2 linked regions of the Variovorax paradoxus genome follow. The protein of the gene in region 2 interacts with the protein of the main gene of each other region in a pairwise test. Links are inferred from orthologs where the notes say so. Each region holds a gene or a part of one and is shown on either strand. Other genes may lie near its edges. The genes, in order: AACL56_RS11040 and purT.

The links.
Region 1: the proteins of purT (region 2) and AACL56_RS11040 interact in binary tests that used the Escherichia coli proteins (3 or more experiments, as listed by UniProt). The link is inferred for Variovorax paradoxus from one-to-one orthologs.

Annotation. Positions count from the first base shown.
Region 1 is NZ_LR743507.1:2,442,577-2,451,511, reverse strand. Bases 3,510-6,347 are described here. They hold AACL56_RS11040 (polyprenyl synthetase family protein), read right to left. Parts: upstream 5,470-6,347; coding sequence 4,549-5,469; downstream 3,510-4,548. Other genes in these bases: AACL56_RS11030 (aromatic ring-hydroxylating oxygenase subunit alpha), read left to right, coding at 5,966-6,347; xseB (exodeoxyribonuclease VII small subunit), read right to left, coding at 5,466-5,732; dxs (1-deoxy-D-xylulose-5-phosphate synthase), read right to left, coding at 3,510-4,527. Also shown: AACL56_RS11065 (branched-chain amino acid ABC transporter permease), read left to right, coding at 1-150; AACL56_RS11060 (branched-chain amino acid ABC transporter permease), read left to right, coding at 153-1,016; AACL56_RS11055 (ABC transporter ATP-binding protein), read left to right, coding at 1,013-1,810; AACL56_RS11050 (ABC transporter ATP-binding protein), read left to right, coding at 1,807-2,538; more of dxs, read right to left, coding at 2,677-3,509; more of AACL56_RS11030, read left to right, coding at 6,348-7,105; AACL56_RS11025 (DMT family transporter), read left to right, coding at 7,253-8,170; AACL56_RS11020 (sulfurtransferase), read left to right, coding at 8,212-8,935.
Region 2 is NZ_LR743507.1:31,882-40,978, reverse strand. The notes cover bases 1,787-4,786. They hold purT (formate-dependent phosphoribosylglycinamide formyltransferase), read left to right. Parts: upstream 1,787-2,680; coding sequence 2,681-3,892; downstream 3,893-4,786. Other genes in these bases: AACL56_RS00220 (alpha/beta hydrolase), read left to right, coding at 4,456-4,786; AACL56_RS00230 (3-hydroxybutyryl-CoA dehydrogenase), read right to left, coding at 1,787-2,499. Also shown: AACL56_RS00240 (serine hydrolase domain-containing protein), read right to left, coding at 1-780; AACL56_RS00235 (crotonase/enoyl-CoA hydratase family protein), read right to left, coding at 803-1,618; more of AACL56_RS00230, read right to left, coding at 1,651-1,786; more of AACL56_RS00220, read left to right, coding at 4,787-5,397; AACL56_RS00215 (helix-turn-helix domain-containing protein), read left to right, coding at 5,511-6,344; AACL56_RS00210 (branched-chain amino acid ABC transporter permease), read left to right, coding at 6,363-7,238; AACL56_RS00205 (branched-chain amino acid ABC transporter permease), read left to right, coding at 7,246-8,322; AACL56_RS00200 (ABC transporter ATP-binding protein), read left to right, coding at 8,486-9,097. UniProt on the Escherichia coli protein: Involved in the de novo purine biosynthesis. Catalyzes the transfer of formate to 5-phospho-ribosyl-glycinamide (GAR), producing 5-phospho-ribosyl-N-formylglycinamide (FGAR). Formate is provided by PurU via hydrolysis of 10-formyl-tetrahydrofolate.

The sequences.
Region 1 (8,935 bases), 2.4 Mb from region 2 along the record:
GGCGGCCTGTTCCTCGGCTTCGCAGAGGTGCTGTCGGTGGCCTACGTAGGCTCCAACATGCGCGACGCGGTGGCCTTCGGCCTGCTGTTCCTCGTGCTGCTGGTGCGCCCGAAGGGTCTTTTCGGTTCGCTGAAGGAGCGCAAGGTCTGATGATGGAAGCGCTCGACAACTTCTGGTCGGTCTACAGCAACCTGGTGCTCTCGCTGGGCATCAACGGGCTGCTGGCTCTCTCGATCTGGCTCACGCTCGCCTGCGGCATGCTGGCCCTGGCCAACGCGGCATTCATGGGCATCGGCGCGTACACCGCGTCGATCCTGACGCTGAACTACGGCGCGCCCTTCCCGGTGGCCATCGCCGCGGGCATGGCCGCGCCCGCCGTGGTGGCGTTCGTCATCGGCAAGCCCACGCTGCGCCTGTCGGGCGTGTACCTCGCGATGGCCACGCTGGCCTTCGGCGAGGTGGTACGCATCGCCATCCTCAACGCCGAGTCGCTCACGGGCGGCGCGCTGGGGCTGAACGGCATTCCGCAATCGACCGAGTGGTGGCACGTGGCGCTCGCGCTGGTGCTCACGCTGCTGGTGCTGTGGCGCGTGCGCCGCTCCAAGGTGGGCCGCGCCTTCGAAGCCATCAAGGAAGACGAGACCGCCGCCGGCCTGATGGGCATCGACGTGGCGGGCCACAAGATGCTGGCCTTCGTGCTGGGCGGTGCCATCGCCGGCCTGGCGGGCACGCTGAATGCGCACCTGACCTTCTTCATCGGTCCGGCCGAGTACGGCTTCAACCGCGCGGTCGACATCCTGACGATGGCGATCCTGGGCGGCATCGGCGGCCTCACCGGCCCGGTGCTGGGCGGCACCATCCTCACGCTGCTGCCGGAAACGCTGCGCGGCCTGGGGGCCTTCCGCCTGGTGGTCAACGGCTTCATCCTGGTGCTGATCGTGCTGTTCCTGCCCAAGGGCATCTGGGACCCGGCGCGCATCCGCCAGTGGTTCGGCCGCAAGGGGAGCGCAGCATGAGCGATACGCTTCTGACATTGAAGGGCGTGTCGCGCCACTTCGGCGGGCTCAAGGTCCTGCAGGACGTGAACCTCGACATTCCCAAGGGCGGCATCTTCGGGCTGATCGGTCCGAACGGCGCCGGCAAGACCACGGTGTTCAACCTGATCACCGGCCTGCTGCCGACCACCAGCGGCACCATCCACTTCGAGGGCCAGGACCTGGCGGGCCGCAAGCCCTTCCAGATCACCCGCGGCGGCATCGCGCGCACCTTCCAGAACATCCGCATCTTCAAGGAGATGTCGCTGCTGGAGAACGTGATCGTGGGCATGGACGCCAAGCTGCGCTACGGCCCTTTCGGCCTGCTGGCGAGCTCCGGCCTGTTCCGCAGCGAGGAGAAGCGCGCACGCGACCGCGCCCGCGAACTCCTGAGCTGGGTCAGGCTCGACCACAAGGCCGACGACGTGGCCGACAACCTTTCCTACGGCGACCAGCGCAAGCTGGAGCTGGCGCGTGCGCTGGCCACCGACCCCAAGCTGCTGCTGCTCGACGAGCCGGTGGCGGGCATGAACAGCACCGAGAAGAGCGAGCTGATGGTGGAGATCGAGAACATCGCCACGCGCGGTTTCACGGTCTTCATGATCGAGCACGACATGCGCTTCGTGATGGGCCTGTGCCAGCAGATCGCGGTGCTGAACTTCGGGCGCATCATCGCGCGCGGCGGCCCCGACGCGATCCGCAACGACCCGCAGGTGATCGAGGCCTACCTGGGCCGCGAAGACGACGAAGCCACGAACGAGGAGGCAGCGGCATGAGCGGCACCATGACGCCCCCCCTGCTGCAGGTGAAGGACCTGAAGGTGTCCTTCGGCCACGTGGAAGCCGTGAAGGGCATCGACTTCGAACTGCACGAAGGGCAGATCACCACGCTCGTGGGCGCCAACGGCGCCGGCAAGTCGACCACGCTGCTGGCGCTGTCGGGCCTGGTGAAGAAGGCATCCGGCCGCGTGACCTTCGCGGGGCAGGACATCACCGCGCTGTCTCCGCACAAGATCGTCGCCGGCGGCGTGGTGCAGGTGGCCGAGGGCCGCGCCACGCTGACCACGCTGACGGTGCGCGACAACCTGGAGCTCGGCGCCTACACGCGGCGCGACGGCGCGGCCGCGCGCGCGGCCGACCTGGAACGCATCTACGCGCTCTTCCCGGTGCTGAAGGACCGGGCCGACGGCCTGGCGGGCAACCTGTCGGGCGGCGAACAGCAGATGCTGGCCATCGGCCGCGCGCTGATGGCCAAGCCGCGCGTGCTGCTGCTCGACGAGCCTTCGATGGGCCTCGCGCCGATCATCGTGCAGGACATCTTCCGCACGCTGCGCGAGATCAACCGGCAGGGGCTGACGATCTTCCTGGTGGAGCAGAACGTGCGCCAGGCGCTGAAGATCGCGGACCGGGCGTATGTGATCGAGACCGGGAGCATCGTGCTGGAAGGCACGGGGCGCGAGCTGCTGGGCAACCCGAAGGTGCAGGACGCTTACCTGGGCAGCTGAGCCGGCTGTCTTTTCTTTCTCCCTCCTTCCGGGGGAGGGTCGGGGCGGGGGCACGCGGCCTTCAACGCCGCGCAGCTTTGGAGCCGCTTGCCCCCATCCCAGCCTTTCCCCGGGAGGGGAAAGAGCAATACCGAAAACTCAGGCGCGGCCGAAGCGGTCGGCGATGGATTTTTCGATGCCTGCCGCATCGAGCCCGATGCCCGACAGCAGCTTGGCCGGGTCGCCGTGTTCGATGAAGCGGTCGGGCAGGCCCAGCTGCAGCACCGGCTTCTGCACATTGGCAGCCTGCAGGGCCTCCAGCACCGCGCTGCCGGCGCCACCCATGATGGCGCCCTCTTCCAGCGTGACGATGGCGTCGTGCGTGGCCGCCACTTTCAGCAGCAGCTCGACATCCAGCGGCTTGGCCCAGCGCATGTTGACCACGGTGGCATCGAGCAACTCGGCGGCGGCGAGTGCGGGGTACAGCAACGTGCCGAAGGCAAGAACGGCGATCCGCTTGCCTTCGCGGCGGACTTCGCCCTTGCCCAGAGGCAGGGATTCCAGCGTGAGGTGCGGCGCCACGCCGGCACCCGAGCCGCGCGGATAGCGCACGGCCACCGGATGGTTCTGCTCGTAGGCGCTGCTCAGCAGCTGGCGCGTTTCGCGCTCGTCGGCCGGGCACGCGATGCTCATGTTGGGAATGCAGCGCAGGAACGGGATGTCGTACGCGCCCGCATGCGTCGCGCCATCGGCGCCCACCAGCCCGGCGCGGTCGAGCGCGAACACCACCGGCAGGTTCTGGATCGCCACGTCGTGGATCAGCTGATCGTAGGCGCGCTGCAGGAAGGTCGAGTAGATCGCCACCACCGGCTTCAGCCCCTCGCAGGCGAGGCCGGCCGCGAAGGTCACGGCGTGCTGTTCGGCGATGCCGACGTCGTAGTAGCGCTCGGGGAAGCGCTTCTCGAACTCCACGAGTCCCGAGCCCTCGCGCATCGCGGGCGTGATGCCCACGAGGCGGCCATCGGCGGCGGCGGTGTCGCACAGCCACTGGCCGAACACCTGCGTGAAGGTCTGCTTGGCGACGGCGGTCGGCTTGACCAGGCCCACCTGCGGATCGAACTTGCCGGGGCCGTGGTAGGCCACGGGGTCGGCCTCCGCCAACTTGTAGCCCTGGCCCTTCTTGGTGACCACGTGCAGGAACTGCGGGCCGTCGAGGTGCTTGAGGTTCTCCAGCGTGGGCACCAGCGAGTCGAGGTCGTGGCCGTCGATAGGGCCGACGTAGTTGAAGCCGAACTGCTCGAACAGCGTGGCCGGCACCACCATGCCCTTGGCATGCTGCTCGAGGCGCTTGGCCAGTTCGAACAGCGGCGGCGCATTGCGCAGCACGCTCTTGCCGACGCTCTTGGCGGCGGCGTAGAAGTTGCCGCTCATCAGCTGCGCGAGGTAGCGGTTGAGCGCACCCACCGGCGGGCTGATCGACATGTCGTTGTCGTTCAGGATCACCAGCAGCTTGCAGTCGCACACGCCCGCGTTGTTCAGGGCCTCGAAGGCCATGCCGGCCGTGAGCGCACCGTCGCCGATGATGGCCACGGTGTGGCGGTCTTCGCCCTTCTGCTTCGCGGCCATGGCCATGCCCAAGGCGGCCGAGATGCTGGTCGACGAGTGCGCGGTGCCGAAGGTGTCGTACTCGCTCTCGGTGCGCTGCGGAAAGCCCGAGATGCCGCCGATCTGGCGCAGCGTGGGCATGCGCTCGCGCCGGCCCGTCAGGATCTTGTGCGGGTACGTCTGGTGGCCCACGTCCCACACCAGCCGGTCGTGCGGCGTGTTGAACACATGGTGCAGCGCGACCGTGAGTTCGACGGTACCGAGGTTGGAACTCAGGTGGCCGCCGGTGCGCGAGACGTTGTCGAGCACGCAGGCGCGCACTTCGTCGGAGAGCTGGCGCAGTTGGGCCCGGTCGTATTTGCGGATCGGTGCGGGGTCGTGGAGTGTGGGGAGCAGCGGAGCCATGAAGGGTTGTTCTTTTCTCTCTCAGCGATCTCGGTCGACCACCATGTGGGCCAATGCGCGCAGCGCTGCGGTGTCGGCCAGCCCGCTTCGTTCCAGCGCGGCGAGCGCGTCGGCCAGCAGCTGGCGGGCCTGGGCGCGCGCGCCGTCGAGGCCGAGCAGCGAGACGTAGGTGGGCTTGTCGGCCGCTGCGTCCTTGCCGGCGGTCTTGCCCAGGGTCTGCGAGTCGGCGGTGACATCGAGGATGTCGTCGACCACCTGGAACGCGAGGCCGATGGCCGCGCCGTAGTCGCGCAGCGCAGCCAGCGCGGCCGATGAGACAGGGCCGCATGCAGCGCCCATCTCCACGCTGCCCTGCAGCAGCGCGCCGGTCTTCAGGCGGTGCATTTCGCGCAGTTGCGCTTCGTTCAGTGCGATGCCGACGCTGGCGAGGTCGATCGCCTGGCCGCCCGCCATGCCCTGGCTGCCCGCGGCGCGTGCGAGCAGGCGGCACAGCGAGGCCTTCATCGCGGGTGGAATCTCGTCGCCTTCGGGCGTGAGCAGCTCGAAGGCCAGGGCCTGCAGCGCATCGCCGGCCAGCAGCGCGTCGGCCTCGCCGAACTTGACGTGCACCGTGGGTTTGCCGCGGCGCAGGACGTCGTTGTCCATGCACGGGAGATCGTCATGCACCAGCGAATAGGCGTGGATCAGCTCGGTGGCGCAGGCCGCGCGCAGGGCCGCGACAGTGTTGCCGCCGACGGCCTCGCTGGCCGCCAGCACCAGCAGCGGCCGCAGCCGCTTGCCGCCGTCGAGCACGGCATAGCGCATCGCGTCGCCGAGCAGCACCGGCGCATCGACGCCGACCCAGCGCGACAGCGCCGATTCGACATTCGCCAGGTGGGGTTCGCTCCATCCGGCCAGGGTCTTCGCGTCCCAATGGGGGGGATTCATCGTCGCGGCGCTCATTCGGCCGCCCAGGCCTTGAGGCTGCCCGCGTCGAGCACCTTGATCTGGTCCTCGACCGCCTGCAGCTTGTCGCGGCAGAAGGCGAGCAGCGCGGCGCCGCGCTGGTAGCTGCCGAGCAACTGGTCGAGCGGCAGCTGGCCCGATTCGAGTTCCGCCACCAGCTGTTCCAGTTCCTGGAGTCCGGCCTCGTAGCTGGCAGGCAGCGGGCCGGTATCGGGCGTTGCCGCCGGGCTGGTCGGGGAAGGAGAAGGCACCTTGGGCATGCAAGCGAAACGTGGGTGAAACCGGGCATTTTAGGACGGTGACCCGGGCGCCCGCCGCAGGCACCCCGAAGCCGGACAAAAAGGCGAGGGGCAAAAAAGTGCCCCCCGGGTACAATGCGAACTTCTCTCGTTGACGAAGTCAGCACCCTCTTCGGGCCGCCGAACCACACAGGCGGCGCCTTTCCGTTCTTTTTTCTTCTTCTCTCCCTGTGGGGAGCTTGGTCAGGTCCTCCATGTCTGATTTAAGTCTTCAACTGCAGCAGGCCGCGAGCCAACTTCCAGTTTCCGCGTATTTCGACGAGGCCCTCTATGCCCGCGAAATGCAGAACCTTTTTGCGCGAGGGCCCCGCTATGTCGGCCATCGCCTGGCCGTGCCCGAAAAGGGCGATTTCCATACGCTGCCCCAGGAGCACCAGGGCCGCGCGCTGGTGCACACGCCCAAGGGCGTGGAGCTGATCTCCAACGTGTGCCGCCACCGCCAGGCCCTGATCCTGAAGGGCCGGGGCCAGCTCGACAGCCAGACCGGCGGCAACATCGTCTGCCCGCTGCATCGCTGGACCTATGCCGCGAGCGACTCGCGCACCACCGGCACGCTGATCGGCGCCCCGCACTTCGAGCAGGACCCCTGCCTGAACCTGCACAACTACCCGCTGACCGAGTGGAACGGACTGCTGTTCGAAAAGAACGCCGACGGCTGCGGCCCCGACGTGGCCGCCGACATGGCCGGACTCGGACCGCAAGCCGATCTCGACTTCTCGGGCTACGCGCTCGACCGCGTCGAATTGCACGAGTGCAACTACAACTGGAAGACCTTCATCGAGGTCTACCTCGAGGACTACCACGTCGGCCCGTTCCACCCCGGCTTGGGGCAATTCGTCACCTGCGACGACCTGCGCTGGGAGTTCAAGCCGCGCTACTCGGTGCAGACGGTGGGCGTGGCCAACCGGCTCGGCCGCGCGGGCAGCCCTGTCTACCAGAAGTGGCAGGAGCAGCTGCTCAAGTACCGCGAAGGCAAGCCGCCGAAGTACGGCGCCATCTGGCTCACCTACTACCCGCACGTGATGGTCGAGTGGTATCCGCACGTGCTCACGGTGTCGACGCTGCACCCGGTCAGCCCGACGAAGACCCTCAACATGGTCGAGTTCTTCTATCCCGAGGAAATCGTCGCCTTCGAGCGCGAGTTCGTCGAGGCCCAGCAGGCCGCCTACATGGAAACCTGCGTGGAAGACGACGAGATCGCCGAGCGCATGGACGCCGGCCGCCGCGCGCTCATGCTGCGCGGCGACAACGAGACCGGCCCCTACCAGAGCCCGATGGAAGACGGCATGCAGCAGTTCCACGAGTGGTACCGCAGCGCGATGCAGAACGCCTGAGCCGATGAACGCGGCATCGACGGGTGTTCGGGGAACACCGCGGAACCGGCTTCGCCGGGCCGCCGGTGTTGCCCCCGGCGAGGGGGCAGGAGAAGCGACACGAAGTGCGCGAAGTCTGGGGGAGAGCCAATAGTGCAAGCGCTGTGGATGGTGCTGGGGGCCTTTCTGTTCGCCACGATGAGCGTGGTCGTCAAGATCGCCTCCGAGTGGTTCAACAGCGGCGAGATGGTCCTGGGACGCGGCCTGATCGGCATCGTGTTCCTGTGGCTGCTGGCGCGCAGCCGCGGGGTGTCGCTGGCCACCAGGTACCCCGGCATGCACGCATGGCGCAGCACCATCGGCGTGGTGTCGCTGGGCGCGTGGTTCTATGCGATCGCGCACATGCCGCTGGCCACCGCGGTCACGCTCAACTACATGAGCAGCGTGTGGGTCGCGGCCTTCCTCGTGGGCGGCGCACTGCTGGCCTGGGTGCCGGTGCCCGGGCGCGACGGCCGGGTCCAGCGACCGCCTTTGCAGGGCGCGCTGGCCATGACGGTGCTCGCGGGCTTCGTGGGCGTGGTGCTCATGCTCAAGCCCAGCGTCAGCGGCAACGAGGGTTTCGCCGGCATGCTGGGCCTGCTGTCGGGCCTGACCGCCGCCTTCGCCTACATGCAGGTGGTGGCGCTGTCGCGCATCGGCGAGCCCGAGTTGCGCACCGTCTTCTACTTCGCGGTCGGCTCGGCCGTGGCCGGCGCTTTCGCCACGGCCGCCACGGGGTTTTCGGGCGGCAGCGCATGGACATGGCAGCATGCGCTGTGGCTGCTGCCGATCGGCCTGCTCGCCGCCCTCGGACAACTTTGCATGACGCGCGCCTACGCCACGGCCAAGACCCAGGCCGGTACGCTGGTGGTCGCGAACCTGCAGTATTCGGGCATCGTCTTCGCTGCGTTCTACGGCGTGCTGGTGTTCCACGAGCGCATCGACGCCGCCGGCTGGGGCGGCATGGCCCTTATCATCGCCAGCGGCATTGCTGCAACTGTGTTGCGACAACGGGCGGTGCCCAAGGCGCCGGCGGAAGAACACTGACAGACGCAACGACGACGTCACTTTTCGAAGGAGCAAGCACCATGTACACCACCCTCATCTCCGTCGAACAGTTCCAGCAGCTGCAGGCGGGCGACACCCCGCACATGGTGTTCGACTGCAGCTTCGATCTCATGAAGCCCGAGGCAGGCGCGCAGCAGTACGCCGCCGCGCACATTCCGGGCGCTCACTACGCCAACCTCGACACCGACCTCAGCGCCAGGCATGGCGCACCCGGCGCGCATGGCGACGTGGTGGTGGCGCAGGACGACGGGATTCCGGCCTCGGGCGGGCGCCATCCGCTGCCCAGCCGCGAGAAGTTCGCGCAATGGCTGTCGAGCATCGGTTTTGCCAACGGCATGCAGGCCGTGGTGTACGACCGCAACGGCGCCAACTACTGCGGGCGCCTCTGGTGGATGCTCAAGTGGATGGGCCACGACGCCGTGGCCGTGCTCGACGGCGGCCTGCAGGCCTGGCAGGCCGCGGGCGGCGAAGTCACGGGCCGCGAGGAGCCCGCTCGCTTCCAGTCGAACTTCGTCACCGGCGAACCGATCGCGAAGCTCGTCACCACCGACACGGTGGTGCGCCGGCTCGGCCAGCCTGACCAGAACCTGATCGACGCACGCGCCGGTGCACGTTACCGCGGCGAGGTGGAACCTCTGGACCCGATTGCCGGTCACATCCCGGGGGCACTCAACCGCCCCTTCGCCGAGAACATCGGCCCAGACGGCAAGTTCAAGCCGGCCTCGCAACTGCGCGCCGAGTTCG
Region 2 (9,097 bases):
GTCGCCGTGCTCGCCTTCCTTCTTCAGCGTGACGAGGAACTCGTAGAACGACTTGGGCCCGGCGTAGTTCGGGCCCTGCGTGAGCATGCCGCCGGCGCGCGCGTAGTCCCAGATCTCCGCCTTCGGGTCGGCGTAGTTCTCGGAATAGTGCACGCCCACGGTCATGTCCATCACCTGGCGCACGGTGGCGTCGCCGTACGCCGTGTCCTTGAGTTCGGGGATGTACCTGACGACGGGCGCGGCCGGGTCGAGCTTGCCCTCGTCCGCGAGGATGGCCGCCAGCGTGCCCACGAAGGACTTGGTGACCGACATGGCGATGTGCGGGCGCTCGGGCGTGAGCGCGCCGAAGTACTTCTCGTAGACCACCTTGCCGCGGTGCATCACGAGGATGCCGTCGGTGTAGGTGCCCGAGATCATCTGGGCGAAGTTCAGCGTCTGCTCGCCGCCCAGGGGTTTGAAGGTGACCGCCTCGATGTCGTTGCGCGGCGCCGAAGGCAGCGGGCTGGCTGCGCCGCTGCCGCGCCACACGTTGGCCGTGGGCACGGTCTCGCGCACGTGCGAGAAGCTCCAGCGCGTGCGCGGAAACACGCCGCCCGCGGGGTTGTCGAAGGTGATGAGCTTGTCGGGCGGAGGCGGAAAGCCTTTCATCCAGCCCAGCGCGTCGACCGAGGTGGCGGCGGGGTCGGGCAGCGCGGCGGGCGCGGGTGTCTGGGCGGAGGTGGTGTTCACTGCAAGCAGGGTGAAGGCGGCGGCGAGCGCCGTGCGGATGAAGATCGGCATGGGGTTCGGGACGGGCAGGAGATCAACGGCCGCTGAAGCGCGCCGGGCGGCGTTCGACGAAGGAGCGCACGCCCTCGGCGGCGTCCTCGCTGTTGGACAGGCGCTTCTGCGTCTCGATGAATTCCGACACCGCGGCCAGCGGGCCGTGCTCGATGGCTTTCAGCACGTTGAGCCGCGTGGCCACCACCGCCAGTGGCGCCTGGGCCGCGATGCGCTGCGCAATGGCCAGTGCCGCGTCGAGCTCCTCGCCCGCCGGCACCACCTTCTGCACGAAGTTCAGGCGGTAGGCCTCGTCGCTGCCGAACTCGTCGGCCGTGAGCAGGTGCAGCATCGCGTTGCCCAGGCCCGCACGCTCGGCCATGCGCAGCGTAGCGCCGCCCGTGGCCATGATGCCGCGCTGCACTTCCATCTGCGAGAAGCGGCAGTTGTCGGCCGCCACCACGATGTCGGCGCCCAGCATCAGCTCGATGCCCACCGTGAAGCAGATGCCCTTCACGGCCACCACCATCGGCTTGGTGCGGCGGCGGTAGCCCTCGAGCCCGAAGTCGTGCGGCTCGACCAGGCCTTGCGGAATCGCCTTCTCGCCGCGCTTCATGTACTCGGCCACCGCCGGCAGGTCGAGGCCTGCCGTGAAATGGTCGCCGAAGGCATGCAGCACGCCCACGCGCAGTTCCGGATCGTCGTCCAGCCGGGTGTAGGCCTCGGCCAGCTGCTTGAACATCGGCGGCGTCCAGCCGTTGCGCTTGGCCGGCCGGTTGATGCCGATCAGCAGCACGTGGCCGAGCACCTGGGTGTCGATGCAGCCTTCGGCGGGCGGGGTGGTGGGGGTGGCGGTCATGGCGCTTGTCTCCTTGTTTTTTTAACGCCGGGTCAGTACGTATACACGCCGCGGCCGGTCTTGCGGCCTAGTTGGCCCGCGGCGACCATCTCCTTCAGCAGCGGGCAGGGGCGGTACTTGGAGTCGCCGAACTGCTCGAGGTAGACCTCCATCACCGCCAGGCACACGTCCAGGCCGATCATGTCGGCGAGCGCCAGCGGGCCGATGGGCTGGTTGCAGCCCAGCTTCATGCCGGCGTCGATGTCTTCCGCCGTGGCGATGCCTTCGGACAGCACGAAGAAGGCCTCGTTGATCATCGGCACCAGGATGCGGTTGACCACGAAGCCCGGTGCGTTCTTCACCGTGATCGGCGACTTGCCCAGGCGCTCGGCCAGTTCCTTCACCGTGTCGTGGGTGGCATCGCTCGTGAGGTAGCCGCGGATCATCTCCACCAGCGCCATCATCGGCACCGGGTTGAAGAAGTGCATGCCGATGAAGCGGTCGGGGCGCGAGGTGGCGGCGGCCAGCTGCGTGATGGAGATCGACGAAGTGTTCGAGGCGACGATCACTTCCGGCGCCAGCATCTCGTCGACCTGCTTGAGGATCTTGAGCTTGAGCGCGTGGTTCTCGGTGGCGGCCTCGATCACCAGTTGCGCGCTCTTCAGGTCTTCGTAGTTCGTCGAGCCCTGGATGAGCGCCAGCGCGGCGGTCTTCTGCTCGGCGGTGAGCTTCTCTTTCTTGATCAGGCGGTCGAGGCTGCCCGACACGGTGGCCAGGCCCTTGTCGACGGCGGCTTGCGCGATGTCGACCATCACCACCTTCACGCCGGCCACCGCGCAGGCCTGCGCGATGCCGTTGCCCATTGTTCCGGCGCCGATGATGCCGACAGTCTGGATAGCCATGAAAAACTCCTTGAGGAAAACAGAAAAGGGGGTCGCGCACGGCGGTCGCCGCGGCAAGCCGTCGATTGTGAATCAGCACCGCGGCGGCGCCGTTGCCGCGCGTGACACACCCGGCGCGCGGGTGGCTTACAGTGCTGCGGTTGCTTTTTTCCGTCCCCGTCTTTCTTTTCGATTCCAGACCATGACCACCCTCGGCACCCCCCTTTCCCCCTCCGCCACCCGCGTGATGCTGCTTGGCTCCGGTGAACTCGGCAAGGAGGTGCTGATCGCCCTGCAGCGCCTCGGCGTCGAGACCATCGCGGTCGACCGCTACGAGAATGCCCCCGGTCAGCAGGTGGCGCACCACGCGCGCACCATCACCATGAGCGACCCGGCGCAGCTCAAGGCGCTGATCGAGGCCGAGAAGCCCGCCCTGGTGGTGCCCGAGATCGAGGCCATCGCCACGCCGATGCTGCAGGAGCTCGAGGACGCCGGCGTGGTGCGCGTGATTCCCACGGCCCGCGCTGCCCGCCTCACGATGGACCGCGAAGGCATCCGCCGCCTGGCGGCCGAGACGCTGGGCGTGCCCACCAGCCCCTACAAGTTCTGCGACTCGCTGGCCGAGCTGCAGGCGGCCATCGACGGCGTGGACGGCAAAGGAATAGGCTACCCCTGCATCGTCAAGCCGGTGATGAGCAGCTCCGGCAAGGGCCAGAGCAAGATCGACGGCCCCGCCGACGTGCAGAAGGCCTGGGAATACGCCATGGCCGGCGGCCGTGTGAGTCATGGCCGTGTGATCGTCGAGGGCTTCATCGATTTCGATTACGAGATCACGCTGCTGACCGTGCGCGCCAAAGACGCAGCCGGTGCCGTGGAAACGAAGTTCTGCGACCCCATCGGCCATGTGCAGGTGAGCGGCGACTACGTCGAAAGCTGGCAGCCGCACCCCATGGCACCCGCCGCGCTGCAGAAGGCGCAGCAGATCGCGCAGGCCGTCACGGCCGACCTCGGCGGCCAGGGCCTGTTCGGCGTGGAGCTGTTCGTGAAGGGCGACGAGGTCTGGTTCAGCGAAGTCAGTCCGCGCCCGCACGACACCGGCATGGTCACCATGGCCACCCAGTGGCAGAACGAGTTCGAGCTGCATGCGCGCGCCATCCTCGGCCTGCCGGTCGATACGTCGCTCAAGAGCCCGGGCGCGAGCGCAGTGATCTATGGCGGCGTGGATGCCACCGGCATCGCCTTCGACGGCGTCGCCGAGGCCCTGCAGGTACCGGGCAGCGACATCCGCCTGTTCGGCAAGCCCGAGAGCTTCACCAAGCGCCGCATGGGCGTGGCGCTGGTGCACGCGGCCGACACCGACACCGCGCGCAAGCTGGCCAAGGAAGCCGCCTCGCGTGTGAAGCCACGTAAATAAAGGCTCGCCCCCAGGATTCGCGCACTTCGTGTCGCTACTCCTTCCCCCTACCGGGGGCAACACCAGAGGCCCGGCAAAGCCGGTTCCTCGGTGTTTCTGGACTCGCCCCCAGGATGCGCGCACTTCGTGTCGCTGCTCCTTCCCCCTACCGGGGGCAACACCGGAGGCCCGGCAAAGCCGGTTCCTCGGTGTTTCTGGACTCGCCCCCAGGATGCGCGCACTTCGTGTCGCTACGCCTTTCCCCTACCGGGGGCGACACCGACGGCCCGGCGAAGCCGGTTCCGTGGTGTCCATGGCTCGCCCCCGGGATTCGCGCACTTCGTGTCGCTACTCCCTCCCCCTGCCGGGGGCGACACCGACGGCCCGGCGAAGCCGGTTCCGTGGTGTCCCTGGCCTTGACCAGGCTGGCTTCGCGCATTGCGGGGACGTGTTCGCGGCGCACCGGCACACCGGCGTGCCACCGTCGGGGCCGCCATAGCCAGTTTCCGCAAGCCGCGCTTCCATGGCGCGGGCATGGTGCGGGAAGATCGAGCGACATTCGCTCGACCCCTCCCGGAGACTCCATGCTGCATCCCCAGGCGCGTGCCTTGCTCGACTTCATCGAGGCGCGCGGCATACCGCCGACCCATACCCTCTCGCCTGCGGACGCGCGCGCGTTCTATCGCGAGCGCCGTGCCACCACGCAACCGCTGCCCGCCGAAGTGGCGGAGGTGCGCGACCTGGCTGCCGAAGGCCCGCAGGGTCCTGTTCCGGTGCGGCTCTACCGGCCGCTGGGTTCGGGCGCCGGCCCGCTGCCGGTGCTGGTGTACTACCACGGCGGCGGCTGGGTCATCGGTGACCTCGACACGCACGACGTGCTGTGCCGTGAGCTGGCCAACGACGCCGGCTGCGCGGTGGTGGCGGTCGACTACCGCATGGGGCCGGAACACCGCTTCCCGGCCGCAGTGGACGACGTGCTCGCCGCCACGCGCTGGGTGCGCCGCGAATCCGCGGGGCTGGGGCTCGACGCGAGCCGCATGGCCGTGGGCGGCGACAGCGCCGGCGGCAATCTCGCGGCCGTGGTGGCGATCGCCGCGCGCGATGCGGGCAACCTGCCCCTCGTCTACCAGCTGCTGATCTACCCCGCCACCGACATGCGCCGCGGCCACCCGTCGCACCAGGCCAACGGGCAGGGCTACCTGCTGACGCGCGACACGATGGCCTACTTCCACGACCACTACATCACCGACGCTGCGCACGATCTCGACTGGCGCGCCTCGCCGCTGCTGCATACCGACCTGTCGAGGCTGCCGCCCGCACTGGTCGTCACCGCCGGCTACGACCCGCTGCGCGACGAAGGCGCGGCCTATGCCGAGGCGCTCACCACCGCCGGCAACAGGGCGGCGTACGTGTGCTTCGAGCGGCAGATCCATGGCTTCATCACCATGGGCAAGGTGCTCGACGAGGCCGGCACCGCGGTCGCGCTGTGCGCCAGTGAATTGCGCCGCGCGTTCGCGCAGGCCTAGGGAAAGTCCCCGCGCAAATCGATGTCGCGCGAGCGGCCCGCGCCGCTACGATCCAGCCAACAAAAAAACGCCACCGCAGAGTGGCGGTCCACCGATTGCAGGAGACAAGCACCATGCAGCGAACGAGGACGACGACGCCGCCCCCGGGTGGTGCCGCACGGCAGGGCGAACGGCTGATGTGGCTCACGCCGCACCGGGTGTTCTATGCCGGCCTGCTCGGCGCCGCGGCCGAGCGCACAATGGGTGGGCACGGCGTGTGCGTGTCGCCCGCCGGTGCGCCGCCCAACCGCATCCGCATCGGTGGCGGCGCGTGGCAGTCCGGCGAGCTCATCGTGGTGCCGCCGCACGTGCCGCACCAGGTGGAGAGCGAGCATCCGCTGATCTTCAGCCTGCTGATCGAGTCGGAGTCGGTCGACCCCGCGCGCATGCCGGCCTTCCTGCAGCACTGCGGCCCGGTGGAGGCGCCGGCGTTCGTGCAGCGCGTGCGCGATGCCCATGCGCGGCTGCTGGCCGCCTCTCAGCGCGGCACGGACTTCGATGGCTTCGACTTCGACAGGTTGTTCTTCGGCGAAGCGCTGGCGCCGCGCGTGCTCGATCCGCGCATCCGCAAGGTGGCCGAGGCCATCAACGCAGACCCCGCCGCGCCCACGTCGGCGGAAGACTGCGCGGCCTCGGTGCACCTGTCGTTCTCGCGCTTCCTGCATCTGTTCAAGCAGGAAACCGGCATGGCCTTTCGCGCATTCCGCGCCTGGAAGCGCGCGCGCAGCCTGCTGCGCTACGTGCGGCAGGCCTCCACGCTCACCGACATCGCGCTCGACACGGGTTACCCCGATTCGACGCACTTCAGCCATTCGATCCGCCAGGTCTACGGCCTCAAGCCCAGCGACATCCTGGCCGGCTCGCGCCGCCTCGCGCTGCACGACGCGGCAGGCGGCTTCCGGCACTGAGCACGAGGCGAAGGACCCATGCAGATCCTTCAACTCCTGCTGTCGGGCATCGCGCAAGGTTGCATCTACGGGCTGATCGCGCTGGGCTTCGTGCTCATCTACAAGGCCACCGAGACGGTGAGCTTCGCGCAGGGCGACCTGATGATGCTGGGCGCCTTCGGTGCTTTCGCGGGCATGTCGCTGTTCGGCATGCCGTTCTGGCTCGCCGCCATTCTTGCGGTGGTGGCCATGGCCGCCTTCGGCGTGCTGCTCGAGCTGGTGGTGATCCGGCCGATCCTGGGGCAGCCGCAGTTCTCGATCGTGATGCTGACCATCGGCATCGCCTACGTGGCGCGCGGGCTCGTCACCATGGTGCCGGGCATCGGCACCGAGACGCACACGCTGGCCGTGCCCTACAAGGACCAGATCTGGAAGCTCGGCGAGCTGGTGGTCAACCTGGAGCAACTGGCCATCATCATTGCCACGGCCATCCTGTGCGGCCTGCTGTTCGCGATGTTCCGCTACAGCAAGCTGGGCATCGCGATGCAGGCCTCGTCGCAGAACCAGCTCGCGGCCTATTACATGGGCATTCCGGTGAAGCGGCTCAACGGGCTGGTGTGGGGGCTGGCGGCAGCGGTGGCGGCCATCGCGGGCATGCTGCTGGCACCGATCACCTTCGTGCACGCGAACATGGGCTTCATCGGGCTGAAGGCGTTCCCGGCGGCGGTGGTGGGCGGCTTCGGCAGCCTGCCGGGCGCCATCGTCGGCGGGCTGGTGATCGGCATTGTCGAGTCGTTCGCGGGCTTCTACCTGCCCGACGGCTTCAAGGACACGGCGCCCTACATCGTGGTGCTGCTGATGCTCATGATCAAGCCGAACGGCCTGTTCGGCGAGAAGCTGCGCAAGAAGGTGTAAGTCTCATATGCGCTTCATCTTCAAGACAAGCTACGACCAGGACGTCCGCCTCGCCAAGCACGGAGGGCATGTGTTCTGCTACGGCCTGCTCGTGGCCTTCCTGCTGGCCGCGCCGTGGATCATCGATGAGTACTGGCTCGCTCAGCTGACCTTCGTGCTGATCTACGGCATCGTCGGTCTGGGGCTGATGCTGCTGGCCGGGTTCACCGGGCAGTTCTCCATCGGGCATGCGGCGTTCCTGGGAGCGGGTGCGTACACGCAGGGCGTGCTGACCAACCTGGGCGTGCCGTTCCCGCTCGCGCTCGTCGCTGCCGCCGCGCTGGCCGCGGCGGTGGGCGTGGTGGTCGCCTTGCCGGCGCTGCGCGTGAAGGGCATCTACCTGGGCATCGCGACGCTGTCGTTCGGCTTCATCGTCGAGGAGGTGTTCGCGCGCTGGGAGAGCGTGACGGGCGGCAACGCGGGGCTGCACGTGAAGTCGCCGCAGCTGTTCGGCTGGTCGCTGGGCTCGGGCGACGGCTTCTACTTCCTGTGCCTGGTGGTGGCGGTGCTCAGCACGCTGGGCATCCTGAATTTGCTGCGTTCGCCGACCGGGCGCGCCTTCGTGGCGATCCGCGACTCGGAGATCTCGGCGCAGAGCATGGGCATCCACCTGGCGCGCTACAAGACGATGTCGTTCGCGATCTCGGCCGCGCTCGCGGGGCTGGGCGGCGCGCTGTATGCGCACAAGCTGAGCTTCATCTCGCCGGACCAGTTCAGCATCCTGCAGTCGATCGATCTGCTGCTGATGGTGGTGATCGGCGGGCTCGGCTCGGTGCACGGCGCGTTCCTGGGCGCGATCTTTCTCATCGCGATGCCGCAACTGATCTCCATGGGCAAGGACTGGCTGCCTGCGGTCGTGGGTCAGGCGCCGGGGCTGCAGGGGCTCGTCTACGGGCTGGTGCTGATCGCGTTCGTGCTGTTCGAGCCGCTCGGGCTTTACGGCCGCTGGCTGAAGATCCGCACCTGGCTGCAGCTCTTTCCGTTCTACCGCAAGGGGCTGTTCAAGCGGCAGAAGTCGTTCACCAAGTCGGACCGGTTGAGATGACCCACCCCCGTTGCTCGCCCACTTCGTGTGGCCGCCTCCCCCCTCGAGGGGGCGCATCCGGCGGCCCGGCCAAGCCGGTTCCGCGGGCGCCTGCGAACAGGCAGCGCTGCGCGCGCCGCCGGGCATTCCCTCGCGCTCCGCGCCTGCGGCATGGAGTTGCCGAATGAGCCAGGACATCCTCCTGTCTGCGAGAGAGCTGAGCGTGCGCTTCGGCGGCGTGCTGGCGGTCAACAAAGTGAGCTTCGACGTGCGCCGCGGCGAGGTGTTCACGCTGATCGGCCCGAACGGCGCAGGCAAGACGACGGTGTTCAACCTGATCAGCCGCATCTACACGCCGACCACCGGCCAGATCACCTGGCATGGCGAGGCGGGCGGGCCGATCGCGCTGACGCAGCAGGCGCCGCACGCCATCGCTGCGCTGGGCATCGCGCGCACCTTCCAGAACATCGAGCTGTTCGAGCATGCGACGGTGCTGCACAACCTGCTGATCGGCCGCCACACGCACCGGCGCACGGGGTTCTGGAGCGAGGTGTTCTTCACGCCCGCCACGCGGCGCGCGGAGATCGCGGCACGCGAGAAGGCGGAGCAGGTGATCGAGCTGCTCGACCTGCAGCACCACCGCGATTCGATGGTGGCGGGCTTGCCCTACGGCGTTCGCAAGGTGGTCGAACTGGCGCGCGCGCTGTGCACCGAGCCGAAGCTGCTGCTGCTCGACGAGCCGTCTTCGGGTCTCAACGTCGAAGAGACGGCGGACATGGCGTTCTGGATCCAGGAC